4 regions of the Oceanobacillus sp. FSL W7-1293 genome follow, and region 1 is predicted to be linked to each of the others. Evidence: riboswitches for the same ligand, from Rfam matches in the RefSeq annotation. Region 1 holds a riboswitch; each other region holds the start of a gene.
What was found. A riboswitch is a leader RNA that binds a small molecule or an ion and turns the genes downstream of it on or off. The one in region 1 is predicted to bind S-adenosylmethionine.

Region 2: it holds a riboswitch for S-adenosylmethionine, as region 1 does, so the genes downstream of both, MKY65_RS13620 (methionine biosynthesis PLP-dependent protein) here and MKY65_RS21705 (iron-containing alcohol dehydrogenase family protein) in region 1, are expected to answer to the same signal.
Region 3: it holds a riboswitch for S-adenosylmethionine, as region 1 does, so the genes downstream of both, MKY65_RS04295 (ATP-binding cassette domain-containing protein) here and MKY65_RS21705 (iron-containing alcohol dehydrogenase family protein) in region 1, are expected to answer to the same signal.
Region 4: it holds a riboswitch for S-adenosylmethionine, as region 1 does, so the genes downstream of both, metK (methionine adenosyltransferase) here and MKY65_RS21705 (iron-containing alcohol dehydrogenase family protein) in region 1, are expected to answer to the same signal.

The regions. Positions count from the first base shown of each region.
Region 1 covers NZ_CP150212.1:4,519,011-4,521,215, forward strand. Annotated here, with positions in the region: gene MKY65_RS21695 (YolD-like family protein) at 1-236, opposite strand, end outside; gene MKY65_RS21700 (hypothetical protein) at 233-448, opposite strand; SAM riboswitch class I at 701-817, shown strand; gene MKY65_RS21705 (iron-containing alcohol dehydrogenase family protein) at 915-2,015, shown strand; gene MKY65_RS21710 (MetQ/NlpA family ABC transporter substrate-binding protein) at 2,038-2,205, shown strand, end outside.
Region 2 covers NZ_CP150212.1:2,769,052-2,771,256, forward strand. Annotated here, with positions in the region: gene MKY65_RS13615 (hypothetical protein) at 1-850, opposite strand, end outside; SAM riboswitch class I at 1,160-1,264, shown strand; gene MKY65_RS13620 (methionine biosynthesis PLP-dependent protein) at 1,408-2,205, shown strand, end outside.
Region 3 covers NZ_CP150212.1:868,693-870,897, reverse strand. Annotated here, with positions in the region: gene MKY65_RS04300 (pyridoxal phosphate-dependent aminotransferase) at 1-784, shown strand, start outside; SAM riboswitch class I at 846-942, shown strand; gene MKY65_RS04295 (ATP-binding cassette domain-containing protein) at 1,080-2,099, shown strand; gene MKY65_RS04290 (methionine ABC transporter permease) at 2,095-2,205, shown strand, end outside.
Region 4 covers NZ_CP150212.1:3,473,293-3,475,497, forward strand. Annotated here, with positions in the region: gene metK (methionine adenosyltransferase) at 105-1,304, opposite strand; SAM riboswitch class I at 1,473-1,578, opposite strand; gene pckA (phosphoenolpyruvate carboxykinase (ATP)) at 1,761-2,205, shown strand, end outside.

The DNA.
Region 1 (2,205 bases):
ATTGTAAAATCCTTACGCCCCAGCTTATCAACTATGGCTATGTGCTCGTCTTGATAGTTGATGCTGTCTATATATCCTTTTATATGATGAACATGACAGTCCTGATAGCATTTCACTTCAATAAGCAAATTATCTTTATGAGCGATAATTAATTGAAAGCAATTCTGCTTCCATTGCCGCTCATTTAACATTGTTTTTTCTTTCGTATTCCTTTCTTCCTGTACACGAATATTCAAGCCCCGACGCTCCTTTTTACACACCCTATGGATAAAATATTTTCTATCTTAAAGCTGCGCACCTGTTTTTTATAGTAACAATAAGCAAGAATCCTTTTATCATCTATACCTACGACACGAATAACACGCTGCGTTACATTGTTATGGCGGTCGATATAATAGATCATGATTTTTTCCTTTTTATCCAGAGAATGATGAAGTAATCCAATCATATTTATTCCTTCAAATAAGAACCTTTGTTCTGAACGTTTGTTCTTATTATATCAAAAAATAAGCAAGAGTAAACATGAAATAAATGGATGAATGTGTTTTAAAAGAAACAAAGGATAACCCGTTTAATTATTTGGGGTTTGGGACCAAAAATGGTGCTGATTAACATAATTAGCACGCCAGCCCCCTTGTATCAAGCTATATTTGACTTTTCTCATATTTCATATTAAAATGTATCCACAGTTACATAAGAACTCTTATTGAGAGTGGCGGAGGGACTGGCCCGATGAAGCCCGGCAACCTTTCTAGAACTCGTTCTAAAAAAGGTGCTAAATCCTGCAAAGTGCATACTGTGCTTTGGAAAATAAGAGAGGACGTTTCGTAAATGAACTTATTCAACCTCTCTAGAACAAAATAGAGAGGTTTTTTATGTAGCATTTAAACACATGTAAAAGGGGATATCTTACCATGCAAACAGTTACTGTAAAGGGGTCGCCCAGCCATTATCAAATCGGTGACGGTTCTCTGGAATATCTGGTAGAAAATCTGAATGACTTGCGGGTGAAGCGGATTGCTGTAGTTGCCGGGCGGACTGCTTGGGAAAAAGCAAAACCGTATCTTCCTTCCGCATTGCTGAACCAAATAGAGGAAAAAGATATACATACTGCAGATGGGCATTGTACCGTGGAACGAACTGACAGGCTCGCCGCGATTTATGAAGAACAGCAAATAGATGCTGTCATCGGCTTCGGCGGGGGAACTGCACTGGATATTGCCAAAGCAGCGGCTGCCAATGCGCAAATAAAAAGTATCTTAATCCCAACAATTGCCGCAACCTGCGCAGCTTGGACGCCATTAAGCGTCTTTTATCAGGAGGATGGTGCGCATTCTCATTATACAGAGTTTCCAGAGTCTAATACACTCGTAGTGGTCGAACCAGCAATTATTGCAGAAGCTCCTGTAAAATATTTAAAAGCAGGCATTGGCGATACGTTAGCTAAATTCTATGAAGCTCGCTCTCTAGTTGAAGCCTTCTACCCTGAAGGCACGCTTCCAGTCTGGCTGCAAATCTCTCAATTCGCCGCTCGTGCGTGCAAGGATATTTTGCTGGATGACAGTGAAGCAGCAATCCAAGCTTGTGAGAGCAACCAAGTCACTGATGCTCTTATTCGTGTTATCGAAGCAATTATCGCAACAGGCGGCATGGTTGGCGGCTTCGGCGGAAAAGCTGGACGAATTGCAGGTGCGCATTCCATTCATAATGGATTAACTGCCGCCCCGCAGATTGCCGATTCACTTCATGGTGAAATTGTATCCTATGGCATTTTAGCTCAGCTTGCCATCGAACAGGATAAAGCGGAGCTTACGAAGCTATTAGCTTACTATGATACATGGGGCTTCCCAACAAGATTAGCAGACTTCTCCATACATACGGATGATGAGGAACTGCTGGAAACCATAGCTAAAAAAGTCACACGGGAAGAAGAATCCATTCATTTGATGAAAGAAGAAATTAATGCAAATACCGTTATTGATGCATTTTTACAGCTTGAGAACATTACTAAATAAAAAAGAAAGTAGGAAAACCATTATGAAAAGGAAATATTTACTTCTTATTACAGCTTTATTAGTCACTTTCCTCGCTGCTTGCGGCGGAGATGAGGAAGAGAGCGGTTCAGATTTACTTGAAGATGGCGTATTGACAGTAGGTGTAACAGCCGGTCCACATGAAGAAATTGTTGAAAAAATAGCTGAAATT
Region 2 (2,205 bases), 1.7 Mb from region 1:
GCTCTTCGTTACCTCTTTCTGACTCCTGTTCTGAACTTTCTTCATCCTCTTCAGCCTCGTGATCTTCATTATTCTCTTCTTCCTCGGGCTTTTCTTCCTCTGATTCCGAATCATTACTCTCCGTTTCATCTTCAGGGTCAGGTTCTTCTATATTTGGATTCTCTTCTTTATTGCCATCATTTTCGTCTTTTGGCGGTCTTGATGGATTTTCCGGTTCCTCTTTTGAATTATCATCTTTCCTGTCGTTTGTACTGGAATCATCGGTTTCCGATTTAGAAGCATTAGCATCGGAAGAACGATGGTTTTTTTTAGATTGATTCTGGTGTACAGAAGCTGTGGAACGTTGCGTATTATTCGATTCTGTTTCTCGGCTTTCTGTATTCTCATTATTTTCACCAGCTGCGTTTTCTCTATTTGAAGCATTGCTGCTTTGTTCACTGTCAACTGGTTCATCATTTGTTATTTGATTAGATGATGCTTCCTCAGAAACTGTATAATCTTCTTCCTGCACCTCTGTTTCTGGATTCGTGTATGTTTCTTCCTCTGTTTCGGTACTCTGGTTCACATTACGCTCTTCCTGCGCTTCTATTTCATTGTCTTCCTGCTGAAGTATGTTGCGATAATCTAAATTAGCTGTTTGATAAATTTGTTCATTATCTCCTAATAACCGATTATTCCAAGAGGTTGTAAAAATCTCTACGCTTTCTCCAGTTTGTCCAGTTCCGTCTTCTGTACTCACTTCCATTGAATATTCTACAGAGCGGCTGTCCTTATAAATCCCCATGCCAATGATGATAATACATCCTGCTAACATAGAAATGTTTACCCATAATAGCTTTTTTTTGCGCATATATCTTCTTCCTTTTTAAATAGTTTCATTCGGATATTTATTATTTCACCCTTTTTATTATCAGACATATCCAGCCCATTCAGAGTAATTGTCCATTTTATAACCATTCAACAATACGTTCACTACACTACCATTGTAATCTTCATCGGAGTCCTTTTCAAATACTTTTCGTTTTTTTCAAGCTTCTTCTTTCTATACACAGCCTCTAAGCCAGTGTTGCCGGCTTTTACACTTTAAAAAAAATCAAGACTTGATTTTTTTTCTCCGCTCTTGTAAAGTTAACGTAATTATAATTTAATAAAATTCCAATTCTTATCCAGAGAGACGGAGGGACTGGCCCGACGATGTCTCAGCAACCAGCTGCTTATAGCAAGGTGCTAATTCCAGAAGGGAACTCCCCTTTAAAGATAAGATATGTATCATCACGATATCATACCCTTCTTATCTCTGGAATAAGAAGGGTTTTTTATTTAGTTCACATGGGAAAATCATAAGAAAACTGCATACTCGCGAAGGATGAGCGAATTCATGTTTCGGGATTGAGGAGGCTGAAGGAAATGAGAAAAATAGAAACAGCATTAGTACAGTTAGGTAATAAAACAGATGAACGGACAGGGGCTATAAATCCGCCTATTTACATGTCAACAGCTTATCAGCACCAGGGAATTGGTCATTCCACAGGTTATGATTATACGCGTACCAAGAACCCGACCAGATCGGTTTTAGAGGAAGGTTTCGCAAAACTGGAAGAAGGAGATGCTGCTTTCGCCTGCAGCTCAGGAATGGCAGCTATTCAATTAGTTCTCTCCTCTCTGTTTCGTATGGGCGACCACCTTATCGCGACGAAGGATATCTATGGAGGAACTTACCGTATTTTTAATCATTTTGAAAAAGCTTATAATATTTCCGTGACCTATGATGACTGTCAAAATATTACGGAAACAGAACGATGTATTAATGAAAATACAAAGGCTATCTTTTTAGAAACACCGACGAACCCGTTACTTCAGGAGGTGGATATTGAAAAGTATGCGGAGCTGGCTAAAAAGCATAACCTGCTGCTTATTGTTGATAATACGTTTTTAACACCTTATCTCCAGCAGCCGATCACGCTTGGTGCGGATATTGTAGTGCATAGTGCGACAAAATATATCGGCGGTCATAATGATGTTTTAGCCGGTCTGGTCGTAACCAAAAGTCCTGACCTTTCCGAAAAATTATTTGAAATGCATAATGCGTCAGGAGCAACATTATCTGCTTCAGACAGCTGGCTGCTTGTCCGCGGGTTAAAAACACTTGCATTGCGTATGCAGCGTCACGAGGAAAACGCACAGAAAATTGCTGCTTACCTGCGA
Region 3 (2,205 bases), 1.2 Mb from region 1:
TTTGTCCAGTGTTCCATTAGCAGATGTTACTTATGACACCTTCCCATTATTAGAGGAAAACAATTTTTTACCAGATTATGCTGCCCTGACGGCGGAACAAAAGAAACTTGCCAAGCTATTATATCTCAACTATCCAAACAATCCGACCGGAGGAGTTGCAACGAAAGAATTTTTTGAAGAAACCGTTGCATTAGCGGAGGAAAATGATATCGGCGTTGTTCATGATTTCGCTTATGGAGCCATCGGTTTCGACGGCCATCAGCCAGTAAGCTTCCTGCAAACAAAAGGAGCGAAAGATGTCGGCGTTGAGCTGTACACCCTTTCCAAAACCTATAATATGGCTGGCTGGCGAGTCGGTTTTGCTGCCGGCAACAAAGATATGATTGAAGCGATTAATATTCTGCAGGACCATTTATTTGTCAGTCTTTTCCCAGCTATTCAAAAGGCAGCTGCGGAAGCATTATCAGGTGATCAAAGCTGTGTCACCTCGCTTGTCGAACGCTATGAACAACGCAGAGATGTCCTCATAGAAGAATGCAGACATATCGGCTGGGAAGTCACTGCACCGAAAGGCTCTTTCTTTGCCTGGCTCCCTGTACCAGCGGCGTTTACAAGTGAAGCATTTGCCGATTATTTATTACAAGAGGCGGATGTTGCCGTTGCAGCCGGGAATGGTTTCGGAAGGAATGGAGAAGGTTATATACGCGTCGGATTACTCGTAGAAGAGGAGCGTATTCGTGAAGCTATTCGACGTATTGAGAAACTGCAGCTGTTTCAAAAATAAATATTGACGAAACTTGTAAAATAAGATACTTTTAAAGAATACAATTCAATTACGATTATACCTCTTATCCAGAGCAGCTGAGGGACTGGCCCGTTGAAGCTCGGCAACCTTTAAAAAGGTGCTAATTCCAGCAAGACATCCGTCTTGAAAGATGAGAGCAGAAAATAAGATTACATTTTCGAGCCTCTCTTTCATCTAGAGAGGCTCTTTTTACAAATTGTATAGATTTTGATAAGAAAAGCTGCTGATAACTACCAGTTCAGCATAAATGATAGAAAGGCAGGAAAAACAGCAGATGATTAAATTAGAGAATGTCACCAAAATTTTCCCCTCCAAAAAAGGAAAAGATGTTACTGCACTGGACAATGTGACGATTTCTGTCAACAAAGGAGAAATCCATGGCGTAATCGGCTACAGCGGTGCAGGAAAAAGTACATTAATTCGCTGTGCCAATTTACTGGAATCCCCTTCGAAAGGCAAGGTTTGGATTGATGGAATTGACTTAACCAAATTATCAAAAGAAAAGCTCCGGCAGACAAGACAGAAAGTCGGCATGATTTTTCAGCATTTTAATTTATTAAGGACTGCCAATGTCTATGAGAATATTGCGATTCCATTAAAATTACTCGGCGTACCGAAGGCAGAGGTTAAGGAAAGAGTCATGAAATACTTAGATATTGTCGATTTAGCCGAGAAAAAAGATGCTTATCCTTCTCAGCTTTCCGGCGGTCAAAAACAGCGTGTTGCTATTGCCAGAGCACTGTCCCAGGAACCACAGGTTCTCCTGAGCGATGAAGCAACCAGCGCACTTGATCCAGAAACAACAAATTCCATTCTCGAACTATTATTAAAAATTAATGCAGAGCTTGGAATCACAATTCTATTGATTACGCATGAAATGAACGTCATCCAAAAAATATGCGATTATGTTTACGTTATTGAAAACGGAAACCTCATTGAACAAGGGTCGACGATAGAATTATTTACAAAACCTAAACAGCCGACAACCAAAAAATTCTTAAATACCATTTCACAACGAAAATTATCGGACCGTTTGATTGATGATTTGAATTTAGAGGGCAAAGTAATTCGTTTGACCTTCCTTGGTGAAAATACAGGACAGCCATTGTTATCTAAGGTTACACAGCAGTTTTATGTAGAACCGAATATCTTGACGGCAAATATTATCGAATTAAAAAATGGCATTGTTGGTAACCTTGTCGTTCATTTAATCGGCAGTGAGCATCAAGTGGAACATTCTCTCTCCTTCTTGCAGGAACAAGGCGTAGAAGTAGAAGAATTGGGGGTAAATTGACATGCAGGCATTTATTGATCAATGGGGTTCAGAGTTTTATGATGCCATAATAGAAACCATTCAAATGGTTTTAATCTCTTTGTTTTTCGCTGTTATTATCGGCGTT
Region 4 (2,205 bases), 1.0 Mb from region 1:
ACGGAAAGCGGAGTGTATTTCTGGAGCGGCTATATTCAGCATTTTTTATATACTTTTATTCTTTAAAGAAAAACGTCAGGCATCTTCAGACACCTGACGTTTTTTTATTTTGCAGTCAACGCTTTTAATTCTTCTACTTTATCTGTTTTTTCCCATGGGAATGTAATATCTGTACGTCCGAAATGGCCGTAAGCAGCTGTGTTTTTAAAAATTGGTCTTCTTAAATCAAGCATGCGGATAATACCTGCCGGCCGCAAATCGAATAGCTCCCGGACTGCTTCCACTAATCTCTCTTCACTGACTTCCCCTGTACCGAATGTATTGATTGAGATAGAAACGGGCTGGGCAACGCCAATCGCATAAGCCAGCTGAACCTCACAAGAATCAGCAAGACCTGCAGCAACAATATTTTTAGCAACATAACGGGCCGCATACGCAGCAGAACGATCCACTTTCGTTGCATCCTTACCGCTAAAAGCGCCGCCCCCATGTCTGGCATAGCCTCCATAAGTGTCTACAATAATCTTTCTTCCGGTCAAGCCGACATCGCCTTGTGGACCGCCTAAAACAAAGCGCCCGGTCGGATTAATATAATACTTTGTTTTTTCATCCAGTAATTCACCGGGTACAACAGCTTCGACAACATGTTTAATAATATCCGCTTCGATTTGTTCATTCGTAATATCCGGATGATGCTGCGCAGAAATGACAACCGTATCTACACGCAGCGGCTGATTATCTTCACCGTACTCAACGGTTACCTGTGTTTTCCCGTCTGGACGCAGATAGCCGATAATCTCTTCCTTTCGAACATCTGCTAATCTTTTGGATAAACGGTGTGCTAAAGAAATTGGTAAAGGCATCAGCTCTTCAGTTTCATTACATGCATAACCAAACATTAATCCCTGATCACCGGCACCAATTGCCTCGATTTCTTCTTCACTTTCTTGTCCTTGTCTTGCTTCCAGCGCAACATCCACACCGCCGGCAATATCAGGAGACTGCTCATCAATAGCAGTCAATACAGCACATGTTTCTGAATCAAAACCATATTTTGCCCGTGTATAGCCAATTCCTTGTACTGTTTCACGTACAATTGCAGGAATATCTACATATGTACTTGTAGAAATCTCTCCGGCAACTAAAACAATTCCAGTTGTAACCGTAGTTTCACAAGCCACTCTGGCATTCGGATCCTTCGAGAGAATCTCATCCAGAATAGCGTCTGAAATTTGGTCAGACATCTTATCCGGATGCCCTTCAGTAACTGACTCAGAAGTAAATAAACGACGATTTGCAGCCATAAGGCTAACTCCCCTTCTCCAATAATGTTACGGAACTCTATTTCAATATAAATTTATCATTCCACCCAATGTGGTTTCATTTTTTAGAGGATATTTAAAAAGTCTCCTAAAAACAAAAAAACCTCTCCTTCAAAATATATGAGGAAAGGAAAACTTATTGGCCTTTCGCTCTTATTGTTCAAGGAATGATCCTTGCATCAGGTTAGCACCTTTCACTTAAAGTGAGGTTGCTGGGCTTCATCGGGACTGTCCCTCCACCATCTCCAAATAAGAGTATCCGTTCAATATTTAGATTAACGAAACAAGCCTCTCCTGTCAACCTTATTATCATCTGTGACAGAAAAAATAATTTTTCATAAATTAGTATGAACTATTATATTTAATGTGTTATACTAATAAACATATTTCAAGATAAAATCAATTCTAAACCATTAATAAGGAGTGAATAATTGCTTTATGAAAATATTGCGGAGAAGTATACTGGAGGAGCTCACTTTAACTAATATTTACAGCAACTATTCTGTTGGCCAGCTTATCGAAAAAATTATTCATCGTGATGAAGCAAAATTAACATCTACTGGTGCGGTCCGTGCCACCACTGGAAAATACACGGGACGTTCTCCAAAAGATAAATTTATTGTAAAAGATGCTTTATCAGCGGATAAGGTAGACTGGGGAAATGTTAATCAGCCTATTGAAGAGGAAGTCTTTAATAGGCTGATTGGCAAAGTGATTGCCTATTTAGATAACCAAGAAGAAATTTTTCATCTGCAAGCTTATGCGGGTGCGGATGAAAAATACAAACTGCCTATTCAGGTAATCAATGAATATGCCTGGCATAATTTATTCGCAAGACAATTATTTATTCCTGTTGAAAAAGAAATGGAGCAATTACATGAAG